Regions from separate parts of the Shewanella sp. FJAT-52076 genome, predicted to be linked through region 4. Evidence: predicted binding sites of a transcription regulator. Region 4 holds the regulator's gene; each other region holds the start of a gene.
What was found. Region 4 encodes sigma-54, which starts transcription at its own class of promoters, with help from an activator protein. Its sites were predicted from a motif close to GTTGGCACGNNNNTNGNNT; they were not measured.
Positions count from the first base shown of each region.

Region 1: a site for sigma-54 is predicted at 5,572-5,590, ahead of K0H79_RS18510 (TorF family putative porin). Genes of this name have one in related genera too.
Region 2: a site for sigma-54 is predicted at 2,574-2,592, ahead of glnA (glutamate--ammonia ligase). Genes of this name have one in related genera too.
Region 3: a site for sigma-54 is predicted at 3,056-3,074, ahead of flgA (flagellar basal body P-ring formation chaperone FlgA). Genes of this name have one in related genera too.

Region 1 is NZ_CP080415.1:4,166,711-4,173,965, reverse strand. Features, by position in the region: gene K0H79_RS18535 (DUF3137 domain-containing protein) at 1-140, shown strand, start outside; gene K0H79_RS18530 (hypothetical protein) at 410-586, shown strand; gene K0H79_RS18525 (DUF6482 family protein) at 689-985, shown strand; gene K0H79_RS18520 (efflux RND transporter permease subunit) at 1,073-4,213, opposite strand; gene K0H79_RS18515 (efflux RND transporter periplasmic adaptor subunit) at 4,257-5,393, opposite strand; gene K0H79_RS18510 (TorF family putative porin) at 5,816-6,490, shown strand; gene K0H79_RS18505 (DNA-3-methyladenine glycosylase I) at 6,487-7,173, opposite strand; gene K0H79_RS18500 (NAD(P)H-binding protein) at 7,220-7,255, opposite strand, start outside.
Region 2 is NZ_CP080415.1:4,022,866-4,030,120, reverse strand. Features, by position in the region: gene K0H79_RS17815 (aminotransferase class V-fold PLP-dependent enzyme) at 1-923, shown strand, start outside; gene glnA (glutamate--ammonia ligase) at 1,069-2,478, opposite strand; gene typA (translational GTPase TypA) at 2,937-4,751, shown strand; gene K0H79_RS17800 (M20/M25/M40 family metallo-hydrolase) at 4,803-6,836, opposite strand; gene K0H79_RS17795 (PepSY domain-containing protein) at 7,070-7,255, opposite strand, start outside.
Region 3 is NZ_CP080415.1:2,761,556-2,768,810, forward strand. Features, by position in the region: gene flgD (flagellar hook assembly protein FlgD) at 1-108, opposite strand, end outside; gene flgC (flagellar basal body rod protein FlgC) at 135-548, opposite strand; gene flgB (flagellar basal body rod protein FlgB) at 551-949, opposite strand; gene K0H79_RS12075 (protein-glutamate O-methyltransferase CheR) at 1,091-1,924, opposite strand; gene K0H79_RS12080 (chemotaxis protein CheV) at 2,085-3,005, opposite strand; gene flgA (flagellar basal body P-ring formation chaperone FlgA) at 3,209-3,916, shown strand; gene flgM (flagellar biosynthesis anti-sigma factor FlgM) at 3,991-4,326, shown strand; gene K0H79_RS12095 (flagellar protein FlgN) at 4,435-4,869, shown strand; gene K0H79_RS12100 (LPP20 family lipoprotein) at 4,998-5,453, opposite strand; gene K0H79_RS12105 (FlgO family outer membrane protein) at 5,450-6,082, opposite strand; gene K0H79_RS12110 (flagellar assembly protein FlgT) at 6,369-7,255, shown strand, end outside.
Region 4 is NZ_CP080415.1:3,625,657-3,632,911, forward strand. Features, by position in the region: gene K0H79_RS16050 (KpsF/GutQ family sugar-phosphate isomerase) at 1-887, shown strand, start outside; gene kdsC (3-deoxy-manno-octulosonate-8-phosphatase KdsC) at 884-1,435, shown strand; gene lptC (LPS export ABC transporter periplasmic protein LptC) at 1,432-1,989, shown strand; gene lptA (lipopolysaccharide transport periplasmic protein LptA) at 1,976-2,530, shown strand; gene lptB (LPS export ABC transporter ATP-binding protein) at 2,527-3,258, shown strand; gene K0H79_RS16075 (RNA polymerase factor sigma-54) at 3,370-4,851, shown strand; gene hpf (ribosome hibernation promoting factor) at 4,882-5,169, shown strand; gene ptsN (PTS IIA-like nitrogen regulatory protein PtsN) at 5,172-5,615, shown strand; gene rapZ (RNase adapter RapZ) at 5,612-6,463, shown strand; gene K0H79_RS16095 (HPr family phosphocarrier protein) at 6,450-6,725, shown strand; gene mgtE (magnesium transporter) at 6,796-7,255, shown strand, end outside.

The DNA of each region.
Region 1 (7,255 bases), 540 kb from region 4:
CGCGGGATTTTTTTACCCACGACCAGGACCATGAAAAGCCCATCGATTTTAAAGATCCCATTGAAGCGATCTTTGCCGATCTCGGCTTTATTTTTGGTATTGCCGACGAGTTGGCGATTGCGCGCCATACGGGGCTGTAATGCTGGCAAAATGCCCAATTTCAATGGCTTATCTGATGCAGGAAAACGGCATAACGTACTGTTTGCGTTAGCTATTCCTTTGCAGTATGAGATATGGGCAATTGATGGAGTTTTTCGCTCGACATTTGAGCGGATGCGCTGTAAATTGCGCCCGCCCGGCAGGTCGCCGGGTGCTTTGAACAGAACGCCGCGCCTGAGACGTTGGCCGTCAAAGCGAGCAACGCCCACGGGCTCAAATAAGCATGTCAGATTTCATTTCGAGGACACCCATGAAGTACGCTTTTGCAGCGCTCCTTGTTATTTTTGCCAGCGGCTGTGCCACCACAGGCAGCGAGCAGGTTGCCAATCCACAAGTGCAGCAAGCCGAGGCAGTCGCCGGCCACAAGAATCGTTCTGTGATGCCGGGCAAGGCAGCCAATCCAAGAAAAGCCGTATCAGCCCTCTGAGCCGAGCCTTTTAAGACCCCGCCCAACGCGGGGTTTATTTTTTAATCCATTCAGTCGTTGGCGGCGTATCCATTCTGGCAACCCAAGCCAAGGAGCCTTGCCATGACTATTCGCTTTTCAAGCCTGAAAGTTCTGCCTTGCATTGATAAGGCCTGCATTCACTCGCTGGACATGTCCCTTTACCAGCTGTCTGTGGTGATAGACGGCGCTGAACTGTATGTCACCGATGAAGAGGATCGCATGCTCAGGAGTTTGAATCTGTGTCAGATGCAGGCGCTGCTTGAGGGCTTGCCGGTTCGCCAGACTGTACTGCGTCAGGAGAGTGCATACGATGAAATGGTGGGGCAGGCGGTGCGACACTGTGACAATGCCATGGAAATTCCGCTGCGCGTTGCCTGAGCGCAACCAGGCTTAACACCCCAGCCGTAATAAAAAGCCCCGCAGTGCGGGGCTTGTTGCTTCATGCTATTCGATGGCGCGACTGACTCAGTGTTTGCCAGCCTCCGCACCGGATTGTGCCTTTTTCTCGCGCTTGCTGAAGATACGCTCAACAATCACAAAGAACAGCGGCACGAAGAAGATACCGAGGAAGGTCGAACTCATCATACCGCCGAGCACACCGGTACCGATGGCGTTCTGGGCACCCGACCCCACACCGGTGGAAATGGCCAGTGGTACAACCCCCAGACCAAAGGCCAGCGAGGTCATCAGAATGGGGCGCAAACGCACTCTTACTGCGTGCAGCGTGGCCTCAATCAGACCGGCACCCTTCTCATAGTATTCCTTGGCGAATTCCACGATAAGAATGGCGTTCTTGGTGGCCAGACCCACAGTGGTCAAGAGGCCAACCTGGAAGAACACGTCGTTGGACAGACCGCGGCCATTCATGGCCAGCAGGGCACCGATGATCCCCAGCGGCACAACCAGCACCACGGCAAAGGGCACTGACCAGCTCTCATAGAGGGCCGCAAGTACCAGGAACACGACCAGAATCGACAGGGCATAGAGGGCCGGTGCCTGGTTGCCTGAGAGTCGCTCTTCATAGGACAGGCCGTTCCACTCGACACCAAAGCCCGGTGGCAACTGCTCGACAATCTTTTCGATATCATTCATGGCATCACCCGTGCTGTAGCCAGGAGCGGTGGCGCCCTGGATATTCATGGCGGGCAAGCCGTTGAAGCGCTCCAGACGTGGTGAGCCAAAGTCCCAGCGGCCGGTGGCGAAGGCCGAGAAGGGCACCATTTCTCCCTTGGCGTTACGTACATACCAGGTGTTCAGGTCTTCAGGCTGCATCCGGTACTCGGCATCGCCCTGTACATACACCTTCTTCACCCGTCCACGGTCGATAAAGTCGTTCACATAGCTGCCGCCCCAGGCGGTGGCGATGGCACTGTTCACCGAGGAGATATCCACACCCAGAGCGCGCAGCTTGGCATGGTCGATATCCAGCTGGTACATGGGCGCATCTTCCTGACCGTTGGGGCGCACGCCCACCAGGTTGGGATTTTGTGCCGCCATGCCCAACAGTTGGTTACGGGCCTCCAGCAGCTTGGCGTGGCCCTGGCCATTCTTGTCCTGCAGGTAGAAGTCGAAACCGTTGGCGGTACCGAGTTCAATCACTGCCGGTGGCGCAAAGGCAAACACGAAGGCTTCTTTAATCTGGGAGAAAGCCATCATGGCGCGACCCTGCAAAGAGAACACGTCCTGCCCCGCGCCTTCACGCACGGCCCAATCTTTCATGCCAACGAAGGCAATACCCATGTTCTGACCCATGCCCGCAAAGGAGAAGCCGGCCACCGAGAACACAGAGTTCACGTTGTCCTTTTCCTCTTCGCGGAAGAACTTGTCCATCTTTTCCAGCACCTTCACCGTGGACTCCTGACTGGAGTTGGTGGGCAGGATCACCTGGGCAAAGAGGATGCCCTGGTCTTCATCGGGCAGGAACGCAGTGGGCATGCGCATAAAAATCCAGCCGGTCGCGACCACCAATGCCAGATATATCGCCATCACCCTGGCTGAGCGCTTGAGGATTGCGGCAACGCTGCCCTCGTAGCGCGAGGTCATCTTTTCAAAACTGCGGTTGAACCAGCCAAAGAAGCCGTGCTGACCATGGGCATGGCCGGGCTTGAGAGGCTTGAGCATGGTGGCGCACAGGGCGGGCGTCAGGATCAGGGCCACCAGTACCGACAGCGCCATGGCCGACACGATAGTGATAGAGAACTGACGGTAAATCACCCCGGTTGAACCTGACATAAAGGCCATGGGCACGAATACCGCCGACAGGGTCAGACCGATACCCACCAGGGCGCCGGTGATCTGATCCATGGACTTGCGGGTGGCTTCAACCGGCCCCAGACCTTCTTCCTGCATCACACGTTCAACGTTTTCCACCACCACGATGGCATCGTCTACCAAGAGACCGATGGCCAGCACCATGGCGAACATGGTCAGGGTGTTAATGGAGAAACCAAAGGCCGACAGAATGGCGAAAGTACCCAGCAGTACCACAGGCACGGCAATCGTCGGGATAAGGGTTGCGCGGAAGTTCTGCAGGAACAGGTACATGATAACAAATACCAGTACCACGGCTTCCAGCAGGGTGTGCACTACGCCTTCGATGGATTGTTTAACGAAGGGCGTGGTGTCGTAGGGATAAACCACCTCGAGACCCGCCGGGAAGAAGGGCTTCATTTCGGCGATTTTTTCCCGCACCCGGGTCGCGGTATCCAGGGCGTTGGCGCCCGTTGCCAGGCTGATGGCGATACCGGCAGCCGGACGGCCGTTGTAGAACGACTCCACCATATAGCTTTCGGCGCCCAGCTCAACCCGGGCTACGTCGCCGAGGAACACCTTGGCACCGCTGGTATCGGACTTGAGGATAATCTTGCGGAACTCTTCCGGGGTCTCCAGACGGCTTTGGGCCGACACTGTCGCGTTCAGCTCCTGACCTTTTACCGAGGGCGCGCCGCCCAGCTGACCGGCCGAGACTTGGGCGTTTTGCTCGCGGATAGCGGCAATCACGTCCTGTGTGGTCAGGTTGTATTGGGTCAGTTTCAGCGGGTCTAGCCATATACGCATGGCGTAAGGCGCCCCGAACAGGGTGATTTCACCCACACCGGCAACCCGGCTTAAAGGGTCCTGGACGTTGGAGCCCACATAGTCGGCGATATCGTTTTTGGTCAGGCTGCCATCTTCCGACACAAAGCCCAGTACCATCAAAAAGCCCGAGGTGGACTTGTTCACCCTGACACCCTGCGCCTGTACTTCCTGTGGCAGCAGTGGCATGGCCGATTGCAGCTTGTTCTGCACCTGTACCTGGGCGATGTCGGCATCGGCCTCGGCGTTAAAGGTCAGAGTGATAGCTGCGTTACCGAAACCGTCACTGGTGGAGTTGATATAACGCAGGTGATCCAAGCCCGTCATGCGCTGCTCAATCACCTGGGTGACCGAGTCTTCCAGCGTCTTGGCGGAGGCGCCTGGGTAGTTGGCGGAGATCACCACAGTGGGTGGTGCGATGTTCGGGTACTGGGACACGGGCAGGCTTTTGATAGCCAATACCCCTGCCAGCATCACCAAAATCGCGATCACCCATGCAAAAATGGGTCGATCAATAAAGAAACGTGCCATAGCTTAATCCTGAATTTCGCGGGTTCCTGAGGTCCTTGGCCAATTACTTGGCCTGCGCCGCTGTGGCAGTGACCGGTGCACCGGGGCGTATTTTCTGCAGCCCTTCAACAATCAATTTATCGCCGGCAGTCAGCCCTGACGTAATACGCCACTGATGATTGATAACCTCCGCTGTGGTCACGGTACGGGCCTCAACCTTGTTTTCGGCGTTCACCACCATGGCCACGGCTTCACCGCGGGTATTGCGGGTAATGGCCTTTTGCGGCACCAGAATGGCGTTGGGATCCACCCCTGTGTTCAGCATGGCGCGTACATACATACCCGGCAGCAACACGTTGTCTGGGTTGGGGAATTCGGCTCGCAGAATCACAGAACCCGTGTTTTCATCCACGCTCACTTCGGCAAATTGCAGCTTGCCCTTGTGCTCGTAGGTGGTGCCATCTTCGAGTACCAGTTGCACTTCGGCGTTATCGGCCGCCTGCAGCTTACCGGCTTTGAGCTTGGACTTGAGGGCCAGCAGCTGGGCGCTGGATTGAGTGATATCCACATTAATGGGATCCAGCTGCTGAATGGTGGCCAGTATTTGCCCCTGATTGGCGGTGACCAGCGCACCTGGCGTTACGGACGACTTACCGATGCGGCCAGAAATCGGGGCCTGCACTTCGGTGTAATTCAGATTGATATTGGCGGTATGCAGCTGGGCCTCGGCCACCTTCACCCGAGCCAGCGCTTCCTTGTAGGCAGCATCGGCTTCGTCAAAGTCCTGCTTGGAAATGGCATTGGTTTTCACCAATTTTTCGTAGCGGGCGGCGCGGGCCTTGGCGCTGGCCAATGAAGCCTGCGCGCTGGCGAGGTCGGCCTTGGCGCTTTCGAGGGTGGCCTTATAGGTGGCGTCATCGATTTTGTAGAGTGACTGACCTTCTTTCACTTCACGCCCTTCAACGAAGTTGCGCTCCATGATGATGCCGGAAACCTGGGGGCGAACCTCGGCTTCGAGGAAGGCGCGGCTGCGGCCGGGCAGTTCAACCATGATGTTCTGGGGTGCAGCAGTGACCTGCACTGTGCCGACTTCCATGGGGGGCATTTGCTGCTGATTGGCAGCTTGCTGAGCATCTTCCTGGCAGGCACTGACCCACAAGACCATGCCTATGGCCGAGGCAATTTTTAACATTTGCCGCATTGAAATCTCCTTTTTGTGTCTGGGCTAACGGGGATGTGCGGATAAAAAGCTCACGATACCCAGACAAATCGCCCATTTTTAATACTGAATTTATGATCATCCAGTTATCTCACACAGGGTGGGGCAGCTCAAGTCAGCAAATGGCTTAAATTTGTAAAGGAATGCAAAAATCTCGTTTATTTGCATGTATTTAGCTATTTGTTAACATTTGAGTTTATGGGAAAGTCAGTCGGTAACCTCCGTTAACAGCTGTTCATATTTCTTCATAAACTGTCGCGAGCTGTTCACGCGCCTCATCAAGGCCATTCATAACCCGTCCTTATCATTGCCCTCAGCGGGACAACCCACATTAAGAGGCAGTGATGATGAAATTGAATAAAACCTTGTTGGCCATGGCCGCCATTGCGTGTTCCAGCGGTGTGATGGCAGAGGAAGCCAAGGTATTCGGCGGCACCCTGGGGGGCAAACTGACCATCGCCAGCGACTATGTATTCCGTGGCGAATCAGAAACCATGGACGGCGACGTGCCTGCCATTCAGGGCACCCTGAGCTGGAGCAATGATGCCGGCTGGTATGCCGGTTTCTTCGGCTCCAATATCAAGTTTGCCGATCCGAATCTGGAAGTGGTGACAGGGCCCTTTATCGGCAAGGCCGGTGTATTTGGCGATTCAGGTTTCACCTATGATGTGATGGTGTTTTCCTACCTGTATCCCGGCGCCTCCTACAGTAATTACACCGAGTTGTGGCTGAAAGTCGGCAAACAGTTCGGCCAGCTGAACATGCAGCTGGAAGTCACCCCCACCCTTGATGACTGGTTTGGCGTAGCCGGTTGGCAAGGGGTTAACTATGCCATTCACCCAAGTTATTCCTTTGACAACGGTGTTCAGCTGTCAGGCTCTGTTGGGTATCAGGACCAGGATGGTGAAGGTGCCGAGGGCTGGGGTCACTGGAACCTGGGCGTGTCCAAAACCTGGGCCGGCTATACCCTGGACCTGAGATACCACGGCAGCACTGTGGGCTCAGATCACAAGGTTTACGGTACCCAAACCGAGATTTTTGACGATCGTTTTGTGGTTGGGATCAGTAAAGCGTTTTAAATCCGGTTGTCACCCACACCACAGGAAATAATGCGGCTGATTTGTGCCAGCGTCCGGCCTGATTCAGCTTGCCAGTGGTTAAAGGCGGCCTGAGCTTGGGTCAGCCCCTTTTGAGTGGCCATCCCGGCATCCACCAGGCCTGTTGCCGTCAGATAACCTTCAACATCTGAGGTCAGCAGGAAGGTGTCTTTCCCTGTGGCGCGCAGGAAGTAGGGGCCTGTGTTGCCCCCAAGCCGCGCACCACGCTTCCTGAGCACCTGCCACAGCGAGGTGATCTCTTCCCCGGGCCAGAGGGCGATATAACGCGCCAAACTGCCATGTTCTGCGGCAATGTCTTTTATCATCAGGGCATTGTCATAAATGGCCTGGGTCTTTTTGGCATGGCGGATAAGGGCTGGATCGCTGGCGCGTGCGGTGAGCTGCTCCGGTGACATCAGCAGCACTTTAAGCGGATCGAAGCCAAAGAACGCGGTTTCATAGGCCGACCACTTGGCATCGACTACCTTCCACACAAAGCCACTCTGAAATATCTGTTTGCTCATGGCCGACAGCAGGCGGTCATCGGAATACTCCTGATATTCGTCGGCCGACAACGACTGCGGCAGCAGGGCTTCCAGCGCATCGGTGCCGCCTTTGCGCTCGGCGGCGCGCTGATAAATACTGGCAAAGGATTCGATTTTCATGGACTTCCCTGAATCTGTGAATGGCTTTGCCAGTTTACTTGCACACTCAGTTTGGCTTCAACGCTCCTTTGATGACAGCAGC
Region 2 (7,255 bases), 400 kb from region 4:
TCTTTGATGGTAACGCCAGGGATTTTTGCCCACAGGTGAATTTGTCGTCGGCGCTGACCAAGCTGGTGTTATCGCACCCAAGGCTTAAGGCCAGCGGCGCGCGCATTCTGATGTGCGAAGAAGACTTTCCTTCCATGGGATTTGCGCTGCAGCAGGCCTTGCCCCATGCCCGTCTGGAATTCATTCCCGCGGGCGTCGACATCACAGACGCCAATGCCTGGGAGGCGTATTTAACCCCGGGGCTGGATCTGGTGTTTATCAGCCATGCGTTTTCCAATCTGGGAGCCTTGTCACCGGTGGAAGCACTGGTCCCGCGCTGTCGTGAGCTGGGAATTTTGACCCTGGTGGACGTGGCACAGTCGGCGGGGGCCGTGCCCTTGTCAGTGACCGGGCTGGCACCTGACTTTCTGATTGGCTCGGCGGTGAAATGGCTCTGCTCCGGGCCGGGCGCGGCCTACCTCTGGGTTCATCCCGAGCGGCTGGCAGAATGCGAGCCTGTGGATGTGGGCTGGTTTTCCCATGAAAACCCGTTCGAATTCAATATTCACGATTTTCGTTATCATCCGTCGGCGTTGCGATTCTGGGGTGGAACCCCCTCTGTGGCGCCTTACGTGATTGGCGCCCACAGTATTGGCTGGTTTGCTTCCCTGGGTGCTGACAAGGTAAGAGCGCACAATCAGGCTTTGATTTCAATGCTTTATGATGGATTGCACCAGTATGGTGCAGGCCCTTCTCAGGCGCAAAGCCGCAGTGGCACTGCCATTTTACAATTCGGTGACAGTACTGCAGCTGTGATGGCCGCCCTCAATCAGGCCAGTATCAGCGTCGACAATCGTCGCTACGGCATGCGGGTGTCACCGCATCTCTATAACGATGAGGCGGATATACAGCGCTTTATTGCGTGTGTGCGAGGTGCACTGTAAGACGGGTTGCACGGTGGCGGTGACATTGTTGTTTGTGTTGCCGTAAGCCCAAAATAAACGCCCCGGACCTGAGTCCGGGGCGTCTTTTTTATTTTCCGCCTACTTTATCTGCTGACCGCAGATAAAGGGGCGGTTTTGCAGGGTATTACAGGCTGTAATACATTTCGAACTCGAGTGGGTGAGTAGTGCGGTTCACGCGCTCGGCTTCAGCAGTCTTCAGACGGATGTAAGAGTCGATGAAGTCGTTGCTGAACACGCCACCCTTGGTCAGGAACTCGCGGTCTGCATCCAGAGCCGCCAGTGCCACGTCCAGAGACTCGGCTACAGTTGGGATCTCGGCCGCTTCTTCGGCTGGCAGATCGTACAGATCCTTATCCATGGCATCGCCAGGGTGGATCTTGTTCTGGATACCGTCCAGACCGGCCATCAGCAGAGCCGCGAAGCCCAGATATGGGTTGGCAGTTGGGTCTGGGAAGCGGGTCTCGATACGACGACCTTTAGGGCTTGGTACCACTGGGATACGGATAGAAGCAGAGCGGTTACGGGCTGAGTAAGCCAGCATTACCGGGGCTTCGAAGTGTGGTACCAGACGCTTGTAAGAGTTGGTGCTTGGGTTGGTGAAGGCGTTCAGGGCACGGGCGTGCTTGATGATACCGCCGATGTAGTACAGGGCAGTTTCAGACAGACCGCCGTACTTGTCGCCGGCAAACAGGTTAACGCCATCTTTGGCCAGAGACTGGTGAACGTGCATACCTGACCCGTTGTCGCCAACGATTGGCTTAGGCATAAAGGTGGCAGTCTTGCCGTAGGCGTGGGCCATGTTGTGCACCACGTACTTCAGGATCTGGATTTCGTCGGCTTTCTTGGTCAGGGTGTTGAAACGGGTTGCGATTTCGTTCTGACCGGCAGTGGCCACTTCGTGGTGGTGAGCTTCAACTACCTGACCCATTTCTTCCAGTACCAGACACATGGCAGAGCGCAGGTCCTGTGAAGAGTCAACCGGAGCAACGGGGAAGTAACCGCCTTTCACGAATGGACGGTGACCTGTGTTGCCATCTTCGTAGCTGGTGCCTGAGTTCCAGGCGGCTTCTTTGGCGTCGATCTTCACGAAGGTACCGCTCATGTCGGTGCCGAAACGTACGTCGTCGAACAGGAAGAATTCTGGCTCTGGGCCCATCAGCACTGTGTCGGCGATGCCGGTGGCGCGCAGGTACTCTTCGGCCTTCTTGGCGATGGAGCGTGGGTCACGATCGTAACCAGTCATGGTGCCTGGCTCGAGGATGTCACAACGGATGATGGCAGTGGTTTCTTCGGTGAAAGGATCCAGCACGAAGGTGGTCGCATCTGGCATCAGTACCATGTCAGATTCGTTGATACCTTTCCAACCGGCGATGGATGAGCCGTCGAACATTTTACCGTCTTCAAAGAAGTCGGCGTCTACCTGATGCGTTGGAATAGACACGTGCTGTTCTTTACCCTTGGTATCGGTAAAGCGCAGATCCACGAACTTCACTTCCAGGTCTTTCAACTGCTTCAACACATTTTCAACTGACATGCTTGAGTCTCCGGTAGGGTAAAGGGTCTTCCCTTACTATCATTACTTTTGTCGGTGGTGGCTTTTGCAGGCTGCACCGAAACTTGGCACAGATAAAGCCAGTAACGTGCCAAGATGATAACTTGCTGATTATAAGAGAAATGGTGTTTAGCTGGTGACCAGAATGGACAGGGTTTGCACCAAAATGGAGCATGTCGCGCACAATGTTGGTGCGCGCACTGTGGCTGTGCATGATAAAGGTGCAGTCGGGCAAGGCCTGGCTCTCCCAAACGGCCAAAAAATAATCCTGTCCGTGAGGACGCTGCTAGAGTAGAATGGCACGCTTTTTAACGCAAGGGGCTGGGGAATAGTTCAGAAAAACGTCATATTCCCACCCCCGCCGGCAACAAATCCGGCCGTTCCTGGGCGCGCCCACATAGGAACATCGCACACTGAAACAAGATGGTAAGAGGCTAACCGTGTTAGAAAATTTGCGTAACATCGCCATTATTGCCCACGTTGACCATGGTAAAACCACCCTGGTTGACAAGCTGCTCTCCCAGTCCGGCACCCTGGAAAGCCGTGGCGAAGCCACCGAGCGCGTGATGGACTCCAATGACCTGGAAAAAGAGCGTGGCATCACCATTCTGGCGAAGAACACTGCCATCAAGTGGAATGACTACCGTATTAACATCGTAGACACACCCGGCCACGCCGACTTCGGTGGTGAGGTTGAGCGTGTACTGTCTATGGTGGACTCTGTACTTCTGCTGGTTGATGCCGTTGACGGCCCAATGCCACAGACCCGTTTCGTAACCAAGAAGGCATTCGCCCAGGGCCTCAAGCCTATCGTGGTTATCAACAAAGTTGACCGTCCGGGCGCCCGTCCTGATTGGGTAATAGATCAGGTATTTGACCTGTTCGACAACCTGGGTGCCACCGACGAACAGCTGGACTTCCCTATCGTTTACGCCTCGGCCCTGAACGGCTTTGCCACTCTGGATCCCGATGAGCCAAGCGAAGACATGACTCCGCTGTTCCAGACCATCGTTGAAAAAGTATCTCCTCCGGATGCCGACGCCGAAGGCGCCTTCCAGATGCAGATCTCTCAGCTGGACTACAACAGCTACGTGGGTGTTATCGGTGTAGGCCGTATCAAGCGCGGCAGCGTAAAGACCAACCAACAGGTCACTGTGGTAGGTGCTGACGGCAAGACCCGTAACGGTAAAATCGGACAGGTACTGGGTTACATGGGCCTGGAGCGTCACGAAGTCACCAGCGCCAACGCCGGTGACATCGTTGCTATCACAGGTCTGGGCGAGCTGAAGATTTCTGACACCATCTGTGCCGTAGGCAACGTTGAGGCTCTGCCTCCGCTGTCTGTAGACGAGCCAACCCTGACCATGACCTTCCAGGTAAACACCTCTCCGTTTGCCGGTAAAGAAGGTAAGTACGTGACTTCACGTAACATCCTTGAGCGTCTGCAACAGGAACTGGTTCACAACGTGGCCCTGCGTGTAGAAGAGACCGACAGCCCTGACCGTTTCCGCGTGTCTGGCCGTGGTGAACTGCACCTGTCTATTCTGATCGAAAACATGCGCCGTGAAGGTTACGAGCTGGCGGTATCCCGTCCAGAAGTAATCATCAAGGAAATCGACGGTGAGAAGTGCGAGCCATACGAGCAGCTGACCGTTGACGTGGAAGAAGATCATCAGGGCACTGTGATTGAAAAGCTGGGTACCCGTAAGGCTGACATGAAAGACATGCAGCTGGACGGCAAGGGTCGTGTACGTATCGACTTCGTTATCCCAAGCCGTGGCCTGATTGGCTTCCAGACCGAGTTTATGACTGCGACCTCTGGTACCGGTCTGCTCTACCACACCTTCGACCACTACGGTCCATACAAGGGTGGCGACATCGGTCAGCGCAACAACGGTGTACTGATCTCCAACGCTACCGGTAAGGCACTGACCTTCGCCCTGTTCGGTCTGCAGGACCGTGGTCGTCTGATGATTGGCCACGCCGCTGAAGTTTACGAAGGCCAGGTGATCGGTATCCACAGCCGTTCAAACGACCTGACCGTAAACTGCCTCAAGGGCAAGCAGCTGACCAACATGCGTGCCTCTGGTACCGACGAAGCTCAGGTGCTGACTCCGCACATCCAGATGACCCTGGAGCAGGCGCTGGAGTTCATCGATGATGACGAGCTGGTAGAAGTGACTCCACAGAGCATCCGCGTACGTAAGAAGTTCCTGACTGAGAACGACCGTAAGCGTGCCAGCCGTCAGGGCTAATCCCTGATAACGGACCAAAGAAAACCCCCGGCAAGCCGGGGGTTTTTGTTTTTACAGATTTACCTGCACCATTTGGGAGCAGGCATTGCTGTTGTCGCAGACCTGATAGCTGACCGAGACCGGCTCATTTTTGCCGACCTTGAATCTGTCCGTATAGCCGGTGCGGCTGGTTGTGCCAATTTCCACGCCATCGCGCAGCACCCGGTAGTTGCCCGAACCAGTGTCCCAACTGAGCGCCACATAGACACTGCCAAGACGCGACTTGGTGGCCTTGGTGACCGCGAGCTCAATTTCGCCCTGGGGAGGCTCAGGCACAGTCACATCGAAGCTTTGACTGCTGCTGGCGCTGGCACCGTCATCATCGGTCACGGTCAGGGTGACTGTGTAATTGCCCGACTGGGCGTAGCTGTGGCTGGTGTTCGCGCCGTTGCCGGTGCTACCATCGCCGAAGTTCCACTGCCAGCTCACCAACTGGCCGTCACTGTCGCTGGCGCTGGACACGAACTGGCCGGTGGCTCCAGTGAAGCTGGCGCTGAAGTTTGACACCGGTGGCTGATTGGGGGCTGGGGTCGACACATCAAAGCTGCCGGTGAGGCTTAAATCCGAGTAAGCGCTGTAGGCTTTGAGCATCACATGCCAGTTGCCTTCGGTGGCCTGAGCCAGGTCGCAGCTCTCATTACTGCCGTTGTTCCAGGAGCGGCAGTCAAAATCTGAGGTCGACGGCGGCGCGCCGAATTTCACGTACATGTCGGCATCGCCATTGTTGGCGCTGGTGACAAAGCGCAGGTTCTCGGCATTGGCCGGTACCGCCAGGGTGAAATAGCTCTGGGCATCCCTGGCGGCGCTGAGCCCGGTGAGGGCCACGCCATTCTCAAGCTCGCCGGTTTCGGGGCCTGTGCCACCTGTGTTAAAGCCCAGCTCTACCAGATAGCTCGAGGCCAGCTTGGCAAAGTTGAGTGCATGTTCCATGGTGGGGTCGAGCTTGTCCAGGGTATCCTGGGCGGTGTGGATATGGGGGTTGTAGTCGTTGAAGCGTGACTCAAATGGCATGGCAGCCGGGTAGCCCTGATTGTGCCAAGAGGCATGATCCGAGCAGCCATAGCCGCACACATCCACGCCGTAGCTTATTTCGGTATGGTAGGTATCCATCAGCTTGATAAGAAACTGATTCAGGCCCGCATCTGTGTAGTCCTGCATCAGCACTATGTCTTCGTTGCTGCCGTTAAAGCCGGTCATATCCAGCTGCATAACCGCTACTACATTTTGCCCCTGACTGCGGGCCTCGGCAGCAATTTCGGCGCTGCCACGCAGACCCTCTTCCTCGGCGGCATAGCCGATAAACTTGATGGTGCGCCTGGGCTGCCCCTGGCTCATAAAGGCGCGGATCACCTCGGTGATGGTGGCCATGCCCGAGGCATTGTCGTCAGCGCCGGGAGCGCGGGTGGTTTCTGTGGTGTAGCCATTGATGGAGTCGAGGTGGCCGCCAAGAACGACAATCTCATCCGGGGCTTCGCTGCCGGTGAGGGTGAGGACGACCGAGTCCTGACGCCAGTCGGCATGGTCATACACGGCGGCATTGGCCCAGCTCTGGCCCGCGGCCAGTGCAGCCCAGTTGTCTTTCACCCAGTGGGCGGCGTTTTCACCGTGGCTGGTGGTGTAGTAGCGGTTGGTGAATGCCTCCAGGCTGGTGACTGTATCCTTGATATTGCTTGCCATCAGCCGCGGCAGAATGTCGGCAACCCGCGCCGCCTGATTGGGCTCGCCGGGGAAACTGAACGCGGCCTGGCTCACTGGCACCAGACTGGCCGCCAGCGCATCGGCCTCGGTGGCATGCACGCTGAAACCGCCGCAGCGATTGTGCTCTTTGTGCATCAGGGCGCTTAATTCCAGCAGCTTATCTTCGTTGAGGCGGGTGATGAGTTTGCCATGGCTTTCCCGCAGCTGAGGCTGGAGGTTATGCCTTTGCAGCAGGCTTTGCAGACTGTTTCCGGCGTCCTTGTCGGTCATAATCCACAGCTCATCCGCCATGGCACCGAGGGGACACAGCAAGAGTGCCATACTCAGCAGCCGTTTTTTCGTTTTCATGGGTCAGTTCCTTTTTTGATGTTGTTATATGAGAGCGTGACCGACAATCCATTGCTGGTGCCACAGGCGGTCTGTGCGCCAGACAAGTGTGCCGGGAGGGCGGGCAGGGCCACATAAGGCGAAGCGATGATTTTTCGCCACAGCACTAGTAACTGTGGTTAGAATGGCGTTCTATTAACGTGCTGAGTAAAAAAGAAAAAGACACCGGATGGTGTCTTTTGGAAAGGTGTTTTTTATGCAGTTACCGGCGTGCGCCTCGGCGCTTTGCGCCCGCTGCGCTGGCGCCACATCCAGAATCCGGAGAGTGCCATCAGGCAGGGAAAGAAGCCGATAATGCACCAGAGAATGCGGGTTGTGAGGCCACCGAAATCACCATAATGCAGTGGTCTGAAACTGTCGGTGAACTGATACAGCGCCGG
Region 3 (7,255 bases), 860 kb from region 4:
TGGCACTGCTTCTTTGGTCTGCAACCTGACACTGTCCAGAAAGGGATTTCCCGTGCTCTGGGTTGACTGGGCCGCCGATGCCTGACTGATAGAGTTAAGAAAACTCACGGCTTACCTCCTTAGCGCCACATCCGTTATTTGCCCATTCTCAAAGTCTGCATCAGCATACTCTTGGCGGTATCGGCCACCTGGACATTCATTTGGTACGAACGCGAAGCGGATATCATGTCGGCCATTTCTTCCATCACGTTCACATTGGGTTTGTAAATAAAGCCATCGGCATCCGCCATGGAATGGTCCGGATTGTATTCTTTTTGCAGCGGCTTATCGCTTTCGACTATGCCTTTGACATTCACACCTCGTGCAGATTGCTGCTGGCTGGCTTTGGCAAGTTCAGCCTCAAACACGGGATGACGCGCCCGGTAGGTTTTATCGACGCTGCTGGACACTGAGTCGGCGTTGGCAATGTTGCTGGCGGTGGTGTTGAGGCGAACCGATTGCGCGCTCATGCCGGAGCCAGACACATTGAAGATATTAAACAAGCTCATTGTCAGTCTCCTTTAATGGCCTTTTTCATACCGTTGAACTTGCCTTCCAGAAAGCCCAGCGACATCTGATATTCCAGCGCATTTTGCATAAAGGCAGATTGTTCCTGCTGAATATCCACCGTGTTGCCATCGCCTGTGTCGGGCTGATTGGGGACACGGAACTGCACGTGCTGTCGGCTCAGAGCTTGCAAGTCAAAATGCCCTTCGCTGGTTTGAGCCATTTGCATGCCACGCTGGTGGCTGCGTGCCGCCTGCAACGCATCGGCAAAGTTCACATCCCGTGCTTTGTAATGGGGGGTATCGGCGTTGGCGATATTGCTTGAGAGGACTTCCGCCCGCTCTGCTCTGATGCCAAGGGTAAACTGATGCACCCCAAGCGCCTTATCGAAACTGATCGCCATAAAATTGCCTCCACGCCATGATGGCAGATGAAAAGCAATTCGTGTGCCAAATCTGGGGCGTTCCGCCATGCAGATGACAGACAACAAAAAAGCCGACTTGGCAAAGTCGGCTTTTTTGTTTTTATTCATTAGGTTATTCGGCTATGTCTTCTTCTGGTAGTAAATACCCGGGTTGCAGCGCACCATGTCAAATTCATCGGTCAAACCAGCAATGGACTCGGAAGCGCCAAGAAACAGGATGCCCTTGGGATTGAGAGCGGCAGCAAATTGCCGCAGTATTTTTGCCTTTGCCTCAGGGGCAAAGTAAATGAGCACATTACGGCAAAAGATGATGTCAAACTTACCCAGCAAGGCATAGCTTTCCAGCAGGTTATGTGCCCGGAAACTCACCATACGCCGCACATTGTCTTTAACCCGCATATTGCCGCTTGGCAGGGTGTCGAAAAATGCTCTTTTTCGTTCATCCGATAAGCCCCGTCCCAGCGCCAGGCTATCGTATTCGGCCTGTTTACAACGCTCCAGCATTGAGGGAGATAAATCCGTTGCCTGAATCGATGCGCCTGCGGGCAAGCCGCCCGGACGTTTTTGCTGATATTCGAGGATAGTCATCGCCAGCGAATAAGGCTCTTGCCCTGAAGAACAAGCGGCAGACCAAATTTTAAGCGGCCTGCCAAGCTTGGCATAGTCAGGCAGCAGCGCATTGGCGAGCAATTCGAAGGGGTATTTATCACGAAACCACAGTGTTTCGTTGGTAGTCATGGCATCAATGACCTCGGCGCGCAGTTGCCGCTCTGTGGGTTTCATTGAATGTTTGACCACTTCTGATAACGAAGGCAGGTTGTATTTGCCCATCAGAGGCGCAAGGCGGCTGCGGACCAGATACTGCTTGTTTTCGCCAAGCACTATGCCGCTGTGTTGTTCAAGGAACAACCTGAATTGATTATATTCCGCTTCAGCCAGTGATTTGTCTGACACCGTTTCTCATCCTGCACCTGATAGAGAAAATTAACTCAATAACTGGTTAACCTTCTGATTTTATTCCCCAAAAATAAGCGCTGCTTTATACATTATCCAGTGCCTGAATACAAGCGCCCTTGGAGGAGTATAACCCCGCCCAAGGGGAATGCCATCCTGCTCAGATACTCAGGTGCTTGTTAACCGCAGCGGCCAGTTCGTCGGGATTGAACTTGGCAATAAAGTCGTTGGCACCCACTTTCTGAACCATCGCCTGATTAAACACACCGCTCAGCGACGTGTGCAAAATCACCTTGATATCTTTGAGTTTGGGGTCATCACGGATTTCGGCGGTCAGGGTATAACCGTCCATTTCCGGCATCTCGATATCGGAGATAATCAGTGGGATCTCGTGAGCCACGTTGGTCATTTCCGCCGAAATGGCTTTCAGCTTTTCCAGTGCTTCACGGCCATCTTTTGCCGTGTCAATCTGTAGCTCGAGGGAGGTGAGCGCACGAATGATTTGCTTACGCGCCACCGCAGAGTCATCAATCACCATGATGTGGAAGTGCTGCCCACGATCAATCGTTAACTGTGCATCTGTGTCTTCACTGATGGCGGTACGGACCGGACTGATTTCATCAAGAATTTTTTCAACGTCCAGGATTTCTACCAGCTCTCCATCAATCTCGGTGACCGCTGTTAAATAGGAGTAGCGACCAGCGCCCTGAGGCGGCGGCATTATGGCTTCCCAGTTCATGTTGATGATGCGCTCGACTGAATTCACCAAAAAGCCCTGAACACTACGGTTATATTCAGAGATAATAATAAAGCAGTTCTGAATATTCTCGATGGGTTTGCCACCGGTGGCCGCGCTGAGATCAATCACAGAAATGGTGGTACCACGAATATGGGCCACACCGCGCACGAATGGATTGAGCTTGGGTAATCCTGTCAGGGGTGGGCACTGCAAAACTTCTTTTACTTTAAAGACGTTGATACCGAAGCGCTGACGGCCGTTCAGCTTGAACAGCAGCAGCTCCAATCGGTTTTGCCCCACCAGTTGGGTACGCTTGTTGACTGACTCAAGAATGCTCGACATAAGTTCGCCTTAGTGGTCTTGATGGAATGACGCCCCGATCACCTCGGAGCATAGGCATGTAAATTGCTTTTGTTATTGTCACCGACAACCCTTGCCCCAACTTCGTCAAACTTCTGACGGCCCGTCTAAGCGCTTGGACGAGGTACTTTGGTGCTGAATGAAAGTATAGGTGTAATCTGGCGCCACACGCTAGTCTGTTCATTATGAAAGTAAAGTTAGCACAAGTTTTGGTGATCCTGACGATGCTACCCAAGGTATCAATCGCAGAAGAACCTCACATCCCGAGTATATCGGCCATCGCTTCGGCGGCTGAAGCCGTGGTTATTGAAAAAATTGATGCACCGGCGAACGCCAAAATAAACGTACAGGCCCAAAGCCTGGAGAGCCGGGGGAATCTGCCCCGATGTGAAGGACCTGTATCAGCAAGACTCGCCACCGACAGACCCATTTCCCGTAACAATACAGTGCGTATAAGCTGTGTCAGCCCGGATCTGGACTATCCTTGGCAGATGTACCTTTCAGTCCGCGCAGAAGTGCTTTTCCCTGTGGTGGTGGCCAAACGCCCGCTGGGTAACGGCGATTTGCTGGACGCAGAGAGCATCGAAGTCAGATATGTCGACAAAACTCTCCTGCGTGGCCAACAATTTTCGCACTTACAGCCCCTTTATGGATCGCGGGTTAAGCGCCGTATCCCCCAGGATGCCCCCATCTTTGCCGACAACCTGTGTTTTGTATGCAAGGGAGATGCGGTAGCTATTTACGCAAAATCAGCAAGCTTTGAGATAAAAACCCAGGGCGAGGCCTTGGCCGACGGTAACGAAGGCGATAGGGTTAGGATTAGAAATATCAACTCAAACAGGGTATTAGAGGCAACTGTCATCGGCGTTGGCGAAGTGGAAGTCAAAATGTAAAATACCCTAAAGCTTTGCTGGCTGCGGCCGATATAAACCTCAAGAAACCCAAATCCGTGACACTGGAGCCCGAAATGGCCATCGAATTACCCAAAAACAATGCCGCGTCCAACCGCGTCGGCAACACCAGCAGTCCACTGACCAGTGCCCGCACTGCCCAGGCATCGGCAGCACAAACCGCTCAGCCACAGGTACCCCAAAAGGCCGACTCGGTGATGATCACCAGTCAGGCTCAGCAATTGCAAAGCGTGCAGTCAAAGCTGTCTTCTCTGCCTGAAGTTGACCAAAAGAAAGTGGCCGAAATCAAGCAAGCCATTGCTGAAGGCCGTTATAAAATTGACCCTGAAAAGCTCGCGGCCAATATCGCCAGCTTTGAAGCAGAATTACAGGAATTAGGCCGAGACGCCTGATTTCCAGCACGGATTGGGAACTATCCAAAGCCGGCCATTTGATTATGGCCGGCTTTTTGCATTCTTTAATCACTAACCCTGATGTCAATAAAACCGGGATGCAACACCATGGATCACGTTAATGAACTCAATCAATTGCTCGATGCACAACAGAGCCTGTTGGAGCAACTTCTGGCTGCTATGGCAGCTGAACGTGCAGCCCTGATTGCCCAAAATGCATCTGAGCTGATGACCATCGCAGAGCACAAGTCCTCTGCCCTGTTACGACTGAAGCAAAATGATGATGTCATGGCGGCTCATCCCGGTCACAGCCTGCTGACAAACGATAACGCCCTGGCGGCCAAGGTAGAATCGGTTCAACACACCCTTGCACGCTGTAAGCAGGAAAACGAAGCCAACGCGCAGCTTATTGAACACAGCCAGGCAAGCATTAACCGGCTGGCACAGGCGCTGCAGGTAAGTCGCAACGCTAGTTCCCTTACCTACACGGATAAGGGTAAAACATCGACCATCTCTACTCTGGGTAGCAGCATAGAAGTCTGACACGCCCGGGGTATAAGCGCTTTATTGCCACCTGCGCCTATGTCGACATAGCCTACAAAACGCCCAATAAAAAAGCCCCATTCTCAGGGGCTTTTTTACTGCGGCTGCGATTAAGGGGAGTGCCAACCTTAAAAGTAAGTCACTTCCTTTACCTTGGAGGGGCGATTCTGCTGCTGATAGATATCCCACACGCGCGCAAAATCCAGTTCCAGCTCTGTCACATAATGCTCACCAACAGGATAGGCCTTAACGACTCTGGCGCCGCGGATGACACCAGATACCGATGCTTTAATGCTGTCACTGCCCATGCCCCAGTCGTTCACGCTGGCGCCGGCACTGATTTTTTGACCGTAAACCTGCTCTGCCAGCTCTCTGTATGCCGCAAGCTTTGAGGCCTGCATGGCCATCAGCACCTTTTCGGCCTGGGTCTTCGCAGGTTGGGTTGCCAAAGGCGCATAGCCAATGGCGGTCAGCTTGGGAAAACTCGCTGGCGCCTCAGTCTCCCACTGCACATAACGGTCATCACTGCTGGCGCACCCGGCTAAAAACACCAGGGTCAAACAGGTGCTAATCCACTTTTTCATTTGTCTTCTCCAAGCAGAGTGACCCTGTCCAGCCCCGGCGCTTCATGGCGATATAACAGCCCGTCTTTGGAAACGACTTGCTGGGAGTAACCCAGGTAATCCCGGAGATCCCCCGGACGACTGAACGACTGAGATGTCGCTACCACACGGTTATTGGCTATGTCGACCAGACGGCTGTTTACTGTCATCCCATCCCGCCCCAGGCTGTAAGTAGCCACCAGCACATGCTGGGTCTGGGCAGTTTCACGCAGCTTTTGCCAGTCACGGCTCAGCAGCAAGTCCCCTTTGTCTGTGACTCTCAGGGTTTGGCTGATAGCCGTATCCACCACATTGAAGTACCGGGCATGCAGCGCGGCCATCATGCCCTGCTGCAACTGGCGGGCAAAACTGCCACTTTGGGTCATGTCATCCACGTTTACCGGGGTTGTCACCACGATGGGATCGGTGGATGAAAGCACGTCGTTGGTCAGCAGCAGCTCATTGACTATCTGCTGTGCCAGAACATTGACTTGCTCCCGTTGTGGGTAGCCGTCTTCCCCATAGGATACACTCTGGGGAACCTTGGGCTGCCCCATCGCAGGCAACCATACAAAAGCGAGTGCCAGAGCAGTGACCATTCGCGCCTTCATAGAGACAACTCCATGATTTTATATAAATTAATAAGAAAACCCATCTTCAGGCTTTCCACTCCATTACACAACTATCGGCACCTGTGGCAATTACTTTACTTTAAAACACCATAATCACAGCGGATGCCAGGCCTGGGGCGGCACGTAACTTGCTTAGTCCGTATCATGACAGAACCATCCGGTATCCAGCATGCACCGCGGCGGCACTAAAATGGCTTGCAGGCCCTGTGCCAAAGACACCAATGGATGGAACCCTCAACCCTTTGAGATGTGGCAGGACAGGCATATGGGATTGATAAAATCCGCCCTCGTTTTCAGCGCGCTCCTTATGAGCATTCAGGCACAAGCCGACTGGGTGACCGCCCAGGGCGAGGCCGTTATCGTCAATGGTAACGTCACCAAAGCTCGCGCAGAAGCCATTGAGCAGGCCGTCAGCTATGCCAGCCTGCAAGCCGGTGTCAGCATTGAATCCTCACAGCAGATGGTCGATGGTCATCTTACCGATACCAGCACCCGTCTGATGCAACAGCTGATGACAGGGCCCGTACAACTCATCAGTGAGCAGATTGAAAACAACCGCTTACGAGTGCAACTGCGCGTCGAATTGATGGAAGCGCCTCAAAATCAATGTCAGAGCACCCACCTGAAAGCAGCGATACTATTGCCCGAAGCCGCCGTGAGTCACCGTAGCCAATTGGCGCAGGGTCAGATAAATAACCTTGGAGAAGCCGTATCCCGGCAGCTCGCCCGACGACTGGACAGTACCTCAGGTGCGGCCTTTGCCAACCTGCGGCCCGGCGCGCGTCTTGATGTGGACGCAAGGCAACTTGCCGCCCCCGGCTATCGTTTGCCGGGGTACCTTGCCATGGCAAGCGATAGCCAATACGTTTTGGTCCCCCAAATTACCGATGTCTCCACCGAGCCCGTGCAAAGTAGCTACTTCGGCCTGGTCACAGACGCCCCCGAGCGCCAGTTTGCTCTTACCCTCACCCTGTTCCAGGGGATCAGCGGCGAAATTATCTGGCGTGACGAATTCACAACCTCTGCTCCCTGGGAGTTCGAACTCACGGAGCAGGTGTCCCCAACCCATGACAGGTTCTGGCGCTCAGCCTACGGCATGGCGGTAGATAAACTGCTGGTGCAGGCGGTAAAGGAACTCGACAAGGCACTGCT
Region 4 (7,255 bases):
GTGATGCCTTTGCCGACGCCTGCGAGCTTATCCTGCGCTGCACCGGCAAGGTTATCGTGATGGGCATGGGCAAGTCCGGCCACATTGGCAACAAGATTTCCGCCACCCTGGCCAGTACCGGCACCCCGGCGTTTTTTGTGCATCCGGGGGAAGCGAGCCACGGCGATTTGGGCGTGCTCAGCGACAACGACATAGTGCTGGCCATCTCCAACTCCGGTGAGTCCAGTGAAATTCTTACCCTGATGCCCGTGATTAAACGCCGTGGTATTCCTATCATCTCCATGACAGGCAAGCCTGAGTCCACCATGGCCAAGCATTCGCTTTTGCACCTGTGTATCAAGGTGCCGGAAGAAGCCTGCCCCCTGGGGCTGGCACCGACATCATCCACCACGGCGACCCTGGTGATGGGGGATGCCCTGGCGGTTGCACTGCTGCAGGCCAAAGGTTTCACCAAAGACGATTTTGCCATGTCACATCCCGGTGGCGCCCTGGGCCGCAAGTTGCTGCTGCATGTCAGTGATGTCATGCATAAAGGGGACGAGCTGCCACTGGTGCATGACGATATTTGTATTACCGATGCCCTGTATGAAATCTCCAAGAAAGGCCTGGGGATGACGGCGATTGTGAATGCTTCAGGTGCCCTGGAAGGCATCTTTACCGACGGTGACCTGCGCCGGGTGATTGATGCGCAAATTAACCTGCGTCAAACCAGTATTGCCGATGTGATGACCCGCAATTGCATCACCATTGGTGAGCACATGCTGGCTGCCGAAGCGCTTAAACTCATGGATGAAAAAAATATCAACGGCCTGATTGTGATTGACGCCCAGCGACGCCCAATCGGCGCGCTCAACATGCTGGACATGGTTAAAGCAGGGGTTATCTGATGCACCAAGGACTCTACGGCCCCATTGATGATGCCATCTGGAACAAGGCCAAAGGTATCAAGCTGCTCATTTGCGACGTAGACGGGGTCTTCTCCGATGGCCGCATCTACCTTGGCAATCAGGGGGAAGAGCTGAAGGCATTTCATACCCGTGACGGCTATGGCGTCAAAGCCCTGCAGGGTGCGGGTATCGCGGTGGCGGTGATCACCGGGCGCAAATCCCAGATTGTGGAACACCGCATGACGGCCCTCGGAGTCGCCCATATCTATCAGGGCGTTGATAACAAGTTCGTGCCTTATGAAGAGTTACTTGGCCTCTATGGCGTCAATGGGGCCGAAGTGGCATACATTGGTGATGACATGGTGGATTTATCTGTGATGAAAGCAGTGGGACTCGGGGTTTGTGTCGCCGATGGTCATCCCTTTGTTCGCCAACACGCCGACATGGTCACAACGCTACCCGGTGGGCATGGAGCCCTCAGAGAACTCGCCGATCTCTTGCTAATGAGCCAGGATAAGTTCGATTCGGCCCACGGGATGAGCGTATGAATCGGGTCACACTCGCCATCATTTTGCTGTTCGGCACCGCGCTGACGCTCTACTGGCAGGTGCAAAGCAAAAAGGCCAGTCAACCTCAGCTCACAGACAGTGTGCAAAAGCCTGATTACGTGGCAACCGACCTTCGCAGTATCAGTTACAACGCCGAGGGCAAGTTGGAAAGCCGCGTCAGTGCCTCCTACATGGAACACTTCGATGGTGATGCGCAAACTCTGTTTACTCAGCCTGTTTACACCCTGTTTCCCGAAGATGGCCAGGGCGAATGGCGTCTCACCGCCAAAACCGGCAGACTGGACAAGGTCAGCGATGAGGTCATGCTCGAAGAAGAAGTACTGATTGAGGCCCTGACCATAGACGAGCCACTGCAGCAGCTCAATACCAGTTACCTGGAGTTGGATCTCAAGACGATGATCCTCACCTCCGACAAAGAAATTATTATCAGCGGCAATAACTTCCACTTGAGCGGCCATGGCCTCTATGCTGATCTCAATGCCAAAGAAGTTAAGCTCTTAAGCAAGATTAAGGGAACCTATGAACCTAAATAAGTCGCTCATTCTGGTGCTGCTTTGCACCTGCAGCGCTGTGGCTTTGGCCAACACCAAGTTTGATTTGAGCCAGGAAGTAAAAATTGCCGCGGCCAACAGTTATGCCGATCTGAAAAACAAGCGCATCGTTTATGAAGGCCCGGTTACCCTGACCCAGGGCAGCCTGGTGCTCAAGGCTGATGAACTGAGCTCGTTCACCGACGAGAAAAGCGGCAGACGTATTCTGCTTGCCAAGGGTAACCCAGCCACCTACAGCCAGCAGGTGGAAGATGGCCGCACCGTGCATGCCAGTGCCACCGAAATCAGCTACAACATCGACAGTCGTGTTATGAGCCTCAAAGGCAATGCCAAGGTCGAGCAGGATGGCAGCCAGGTCAGCGCCGACTCCATCGTTTACGATATCGAAAAGCAGCAGCTCACTTCCCAAAGCAGCGGTAAAAAAGACGACAGGGTTATCACCATCATCAAGCCCGAAAATTACCAGCAGGATCTGCAGGATAAGGGCACTACTGAGCAACCTCAGCAAGAGAAGCAGCAATGACCCAACTGACCCTGAAGGCCAGTAATCTCGCCAAGAGTTACAAAAACCGCCAGGTTGTCAAAAACGTCAGCCTCACCGTAAATACCGGCCAGGTGGTCGGCTTACTGGGCCCCAATGGGGCCGGTAAAACCACCACTTTTTACATGGTGGTAGGCCTGGTACAGAGCGACAAGGGTAGCATACACATCAACGATGATGACTTGACGCTGGATCCCATGCACCTGCGGGCACGCAAAGGCATTGGCTACCTGCCACAAGAAGCCAGCATCTTCCGCAAGCTGTCGGTGCGCGATAACATCATGGCCGTGCTGCAGATGCGCAAAGAGCTGAACGCCGATGAGCGTGAAGAGTCGCTGGAGCAGCTGCTGGAAGAGTTCCACATCACCCACATCCGTGACAATCTTGGCATGTCACTGTCAGGGGGTGAACGTCGCCGGGTCGAGATTGCCCGGGCACTTGCCGCCAACCCCAGATTTATCCTGCTGGATGAGCCCTTCGCCGGGGTCGACCCGATTTCCGTTATCGATATCAAAAAGATTATCGAGCAACTCAAGAATCGTGGCCTCGGAGTGCTTATCACCGACCACAATGTGAGGGAAACCCTCGATGTGTGCGAAAAAGCCTATATCGTCAGCCATGGCGATTTGATTGCCGAAGGCACCCCTGCCGAAATCCTCGACAATCAGCAGGTGCGTGCAGTGTACTTGGGTGAGCAATTCAGGCTATAGTTAATTAACAAAGCCCCCTTCTCATATCCGGATAATCAGGGTGGTAAATCACCGGATAACCTGATAGAAAAGCTTTCTACCTGAATAATTTAGTGAAGGATTCGCAGTACAATGAAAGCGTCGCTCCAGCTAAAACTGGGACAACAACTCACAATGACGCCACAGTTGCAGCAGGCCATTCGTCTGCTTCAACTCTCTTCGCTTGAACTGCAACAGGAAATTCAGCAAGCCCTCGACGCCAACCCCCTGTTGGAGCTGGACGACGAACTGGGCAGCGATCAGTTTGATGCCGACGGCGGCGATAAAGAATTTGACGACCAGTTCAGCCAGGAGTCCGTCTCAAACGACACCAGTGACAGTGCTTCGCTGGAAACTTCAGACGCTATCAGTCAGCAGTCCATGCCGGACGAGCTCCCAATGGATACCACCTGGGATGAAGTCTTTACGGCTGCCCCCGTTTCCGGTCCTGGGATCCGTGGCGAAGATGATATGCCGTTTCAGGGCGAAACCAGTGAAGGTCTGTACGAACATCTCGAGTGGCAAAAAAATCTCACCCCTTTTTCCGATACCGATCTGGCCATTGCCACTGCCATCATAGATGCCATTGATGAAAAGGGTTACTTAACCCAAAGCCTTGAAGAAATTCTCGAGGCCGTGGGCGATGAAGAAGTCGAGCTTGACGAAGTTGAGGCCGTGCTCAAACGCATTCAACACTTCGACCCCATCGGGGTAGCTGCCCGTGATTTGGCAGAGTGCCTGCTCATTCAACTTGGTCAGTTCCCGGCGGATACCCCCCATCTGGACAACGCCAAGCTGCTTATCCGTGACCATTTGGATCTGATTGCCAACCGCGACTTCCGTACCCTGATGCGTAAAACCCGCCTCAAGGAAGAAGAACTCAGGGATGCAATCATCCTCATTCAGGGGCTGAACCCCCGTCCCGGTGAGTCTGTGACCAGCACCAAGGATGAGTATGTCATTCCAGATGTCTCGGTCAGTAAAAAAAATGGCCGCTGGGTTGTAGAGCTTAATCCCGATTGTATGCCTAAACTGAGTGTGAACCAGCAATATGCCGCCATGGCACGCACCAGTCGCAACCAAGCTGACAGCCAGTTTATCCGCGGGCATTTGCAGGAGGCCAAGTGGTTTATCAAGAGCCTGGAGAGCCGCAACGACACCTTGCTGAAAGTCGCCAATTGCATAGTGCAGTTCCAGCAGGGCTTTTTTGAGTATGGTGAAGAGGCCATGAAACCCATGGTGCTCAACGATATCGCCGAAGCGGTAGAGATGCACGAATCCACCATCTCACGGGTCACCACCCAAAAGTTCATGCATACCCCAAGGGGTATCTTTGAACTCAAATATTTTTTCTCCAGCCACGTCGGGACCGAAGATGGCGGAGAATGCTCATCTACTGCCATCCGCGCCTTTATCAAGAAACTGGTGGCGGCAGAAAATCAGAAGAAACCATTGAGCGACAGCAAAATGGCGGAACTTCTGGCAGAACAAGGAATCAACGTTGCTAGACGCACCATCGCCAAATACCGAGAAGCGATGCTGATCCCACCGTCGAACCAACGTAAGAGTTTATAACCCACCCAAGGTCTTTGGAGGAAAGTGTCTATGCAAATCAATCTGACTGGGCATCATATCGAAATCACTGATTCACTGCGTAACTACGTAGAGAGCAAGTTCTCCAAGCTTGAACGCCATTTCGAACAGATCAATAATGTCCACGTTGTTCTCAATGTTCAGAAATTGCAGCAAATCGCAGAAGCCAAGCTTCACCTCAACGGTGGCGAGGTATTCGCCACTTCAGAACATGAAGACATGTACGCCGCCATTGACGCCCTAATTGATAAATTGGACCGTCAGGTTATTAAACACAAAGAGAAACTGACCAAACATTAACGATGGAACTAAGTACCATCCTGGCGCCGGAGTGCACTAGCTGTGCCACTCCGGGCAGCAAGAAAAAGGTGCTGGAGCTGATTAGCGATCTCGCTGCTGCCCAGAATCCCTCCCTCTCGTCTCAAGAGATATTCGAAAGCCTGCTGGCCCGTGAAAAAATGGGCAGCACCGGTATTGGCAATGGTATTGCCATTCCCCATGGCCGCCTTGGCACTATCGATAAGCCTTTAGCTGTGCTTATCAAGTGTGAAGAAGCCATAGGTTATGACGCCATTGATAAGCAGCCGGTGGACATTCTGTTTGCCTTGCTGGTTCCATCGGACCAGTGTCAGCAACATCTCAGCACCCTGGCCGCCATGGCCGAAAAGCTGAATGACAAGCAGATCCTCAAACAGCTGCGCAAGAGCCACGATGAAAAGGAACTTTACCAGGTAATCATCGGATGAAACTCGTTATAGTCTCCGGGCGCTCTGGCTCCGGAAAGTCGGTAGCCCTCAGGGTACTGGAAGACTTGGGCTACTACTGCGTCGATAATTTGCCATTGCAGCTGATTGGGCCCTTGCTTGCCCAGCTCAAGGGCAATAACGACAAGGTCGCCATCAGCATCGATATCCGCAATATGCCGGAGCAGGAAAAGGCCCTCGAAAAAGAGCTGGCAAGGCTCCCGGAAGGCGTAGAGCTCACCAGCTTTTTCCTCAACTCCAGCGACAAGGTGCTGCTGAAACGCTACAGCGAAACCCGCCGTTTGCACCCCCTGTCCCGCAGCAAGGTCTCTTTGCAGGAAGCCATCAAGCTCGAAGGCAAAATGTTGGCCCCTATCTCCAACATGGTCGACCACTTCCTGGACACTTCCAATCTGAATGTCTATGAATTGGCTGATGCTGTCAGGCAGATACTGCTTGGGCGCACCGACAAAGAGCTGGTGATTATCTTTGAATCTTTCGGCTTCAAGCATGGCATGCCCACAGAAGCAGACTTTATGTTTGATGCCCGCTTCTTGCCCAATCCCCATTGGGAGCCGGAGCTGAGGCCCCTCACTGGGCTGGATGAGCCGGTTAAGCTGTTTTTGGAACGTCAGGTACTGGTCAACAAGTACATCTGGCAAATCGAAAACCTGCTGGAAACCTGGTTGCCTCACTTAGAGCGCAATAATCGCAGCTACCTCACCATTGCCATTGGCTGCACCGGTGGCCAACACCGCTCTGTGTATATTGCCGAGCAGCTTGCCAAACGCTTCGCCAACTCTCACCACAAGGTTGAGGCCCGCCACCGGGAACTGAATGCCAAAACTTGAACGTGACGTCACCATAGTCAATAAGCTGGGCCTGCACGCCCGCGCCGCCACCAAACTGGCGGTATTGGCGTCTGAATTCAAGGCCAGCGTGACTCTGGTTCAGGGCGCAAAACAGGCCTCGGCCGCCAGCGTGCTGGGTCTCCTGATGCTCGAATCCGGCATGGGCAAAACCATCCATATTATCGCCGAAGGGGAAGACGCCGAGCAGGCCATGGATGCCGTGTGTAACCTGATCAACGCCCGCTTCGACGAAGACTGCTGACCCGGCTTCGCTTCGTCCATCCCATTAAATTTGCTAATATATCCCCCAATTCATCTCTTGGGGGAAAGCGATGGCTGTCGAACTTCTGGATAACGAGCAAACCGAGCTGCTGCTGAATCAGCTCAATGAAGCCCTGGGCAGCGGTATGTTTGTGCATGTGCGCCAGATGCTGCTGAACATGGCCGCATCCGATATCGCGCTGGTGCTCGAATCCTCCCCTCCCCGTACCCGTCAGGTATTGTGGCAACTTATCGATCCTGAGCTTGCCGGAGAGGTACTCGAAGAGCTCGGCGAAGAGATAAAAGACAAGTTTATCCGCCAGATGAGTCCGGCGCGTTTAGCCCGTGCAGCCGCTGGTCTGGACACAGACGATCTGGCCTACATACTGCGTTCCCTGCCCGACAGCCTCTACAAGCAGGTGCTGCAATCCATGTCGATTCAAGACCGCAGCCGCGCCGAGCAGGCACTCTCCTACCCGGAAGAGACCGCCGGCGGCATCATGAATACCGACACTGTGACCATACGCCCCG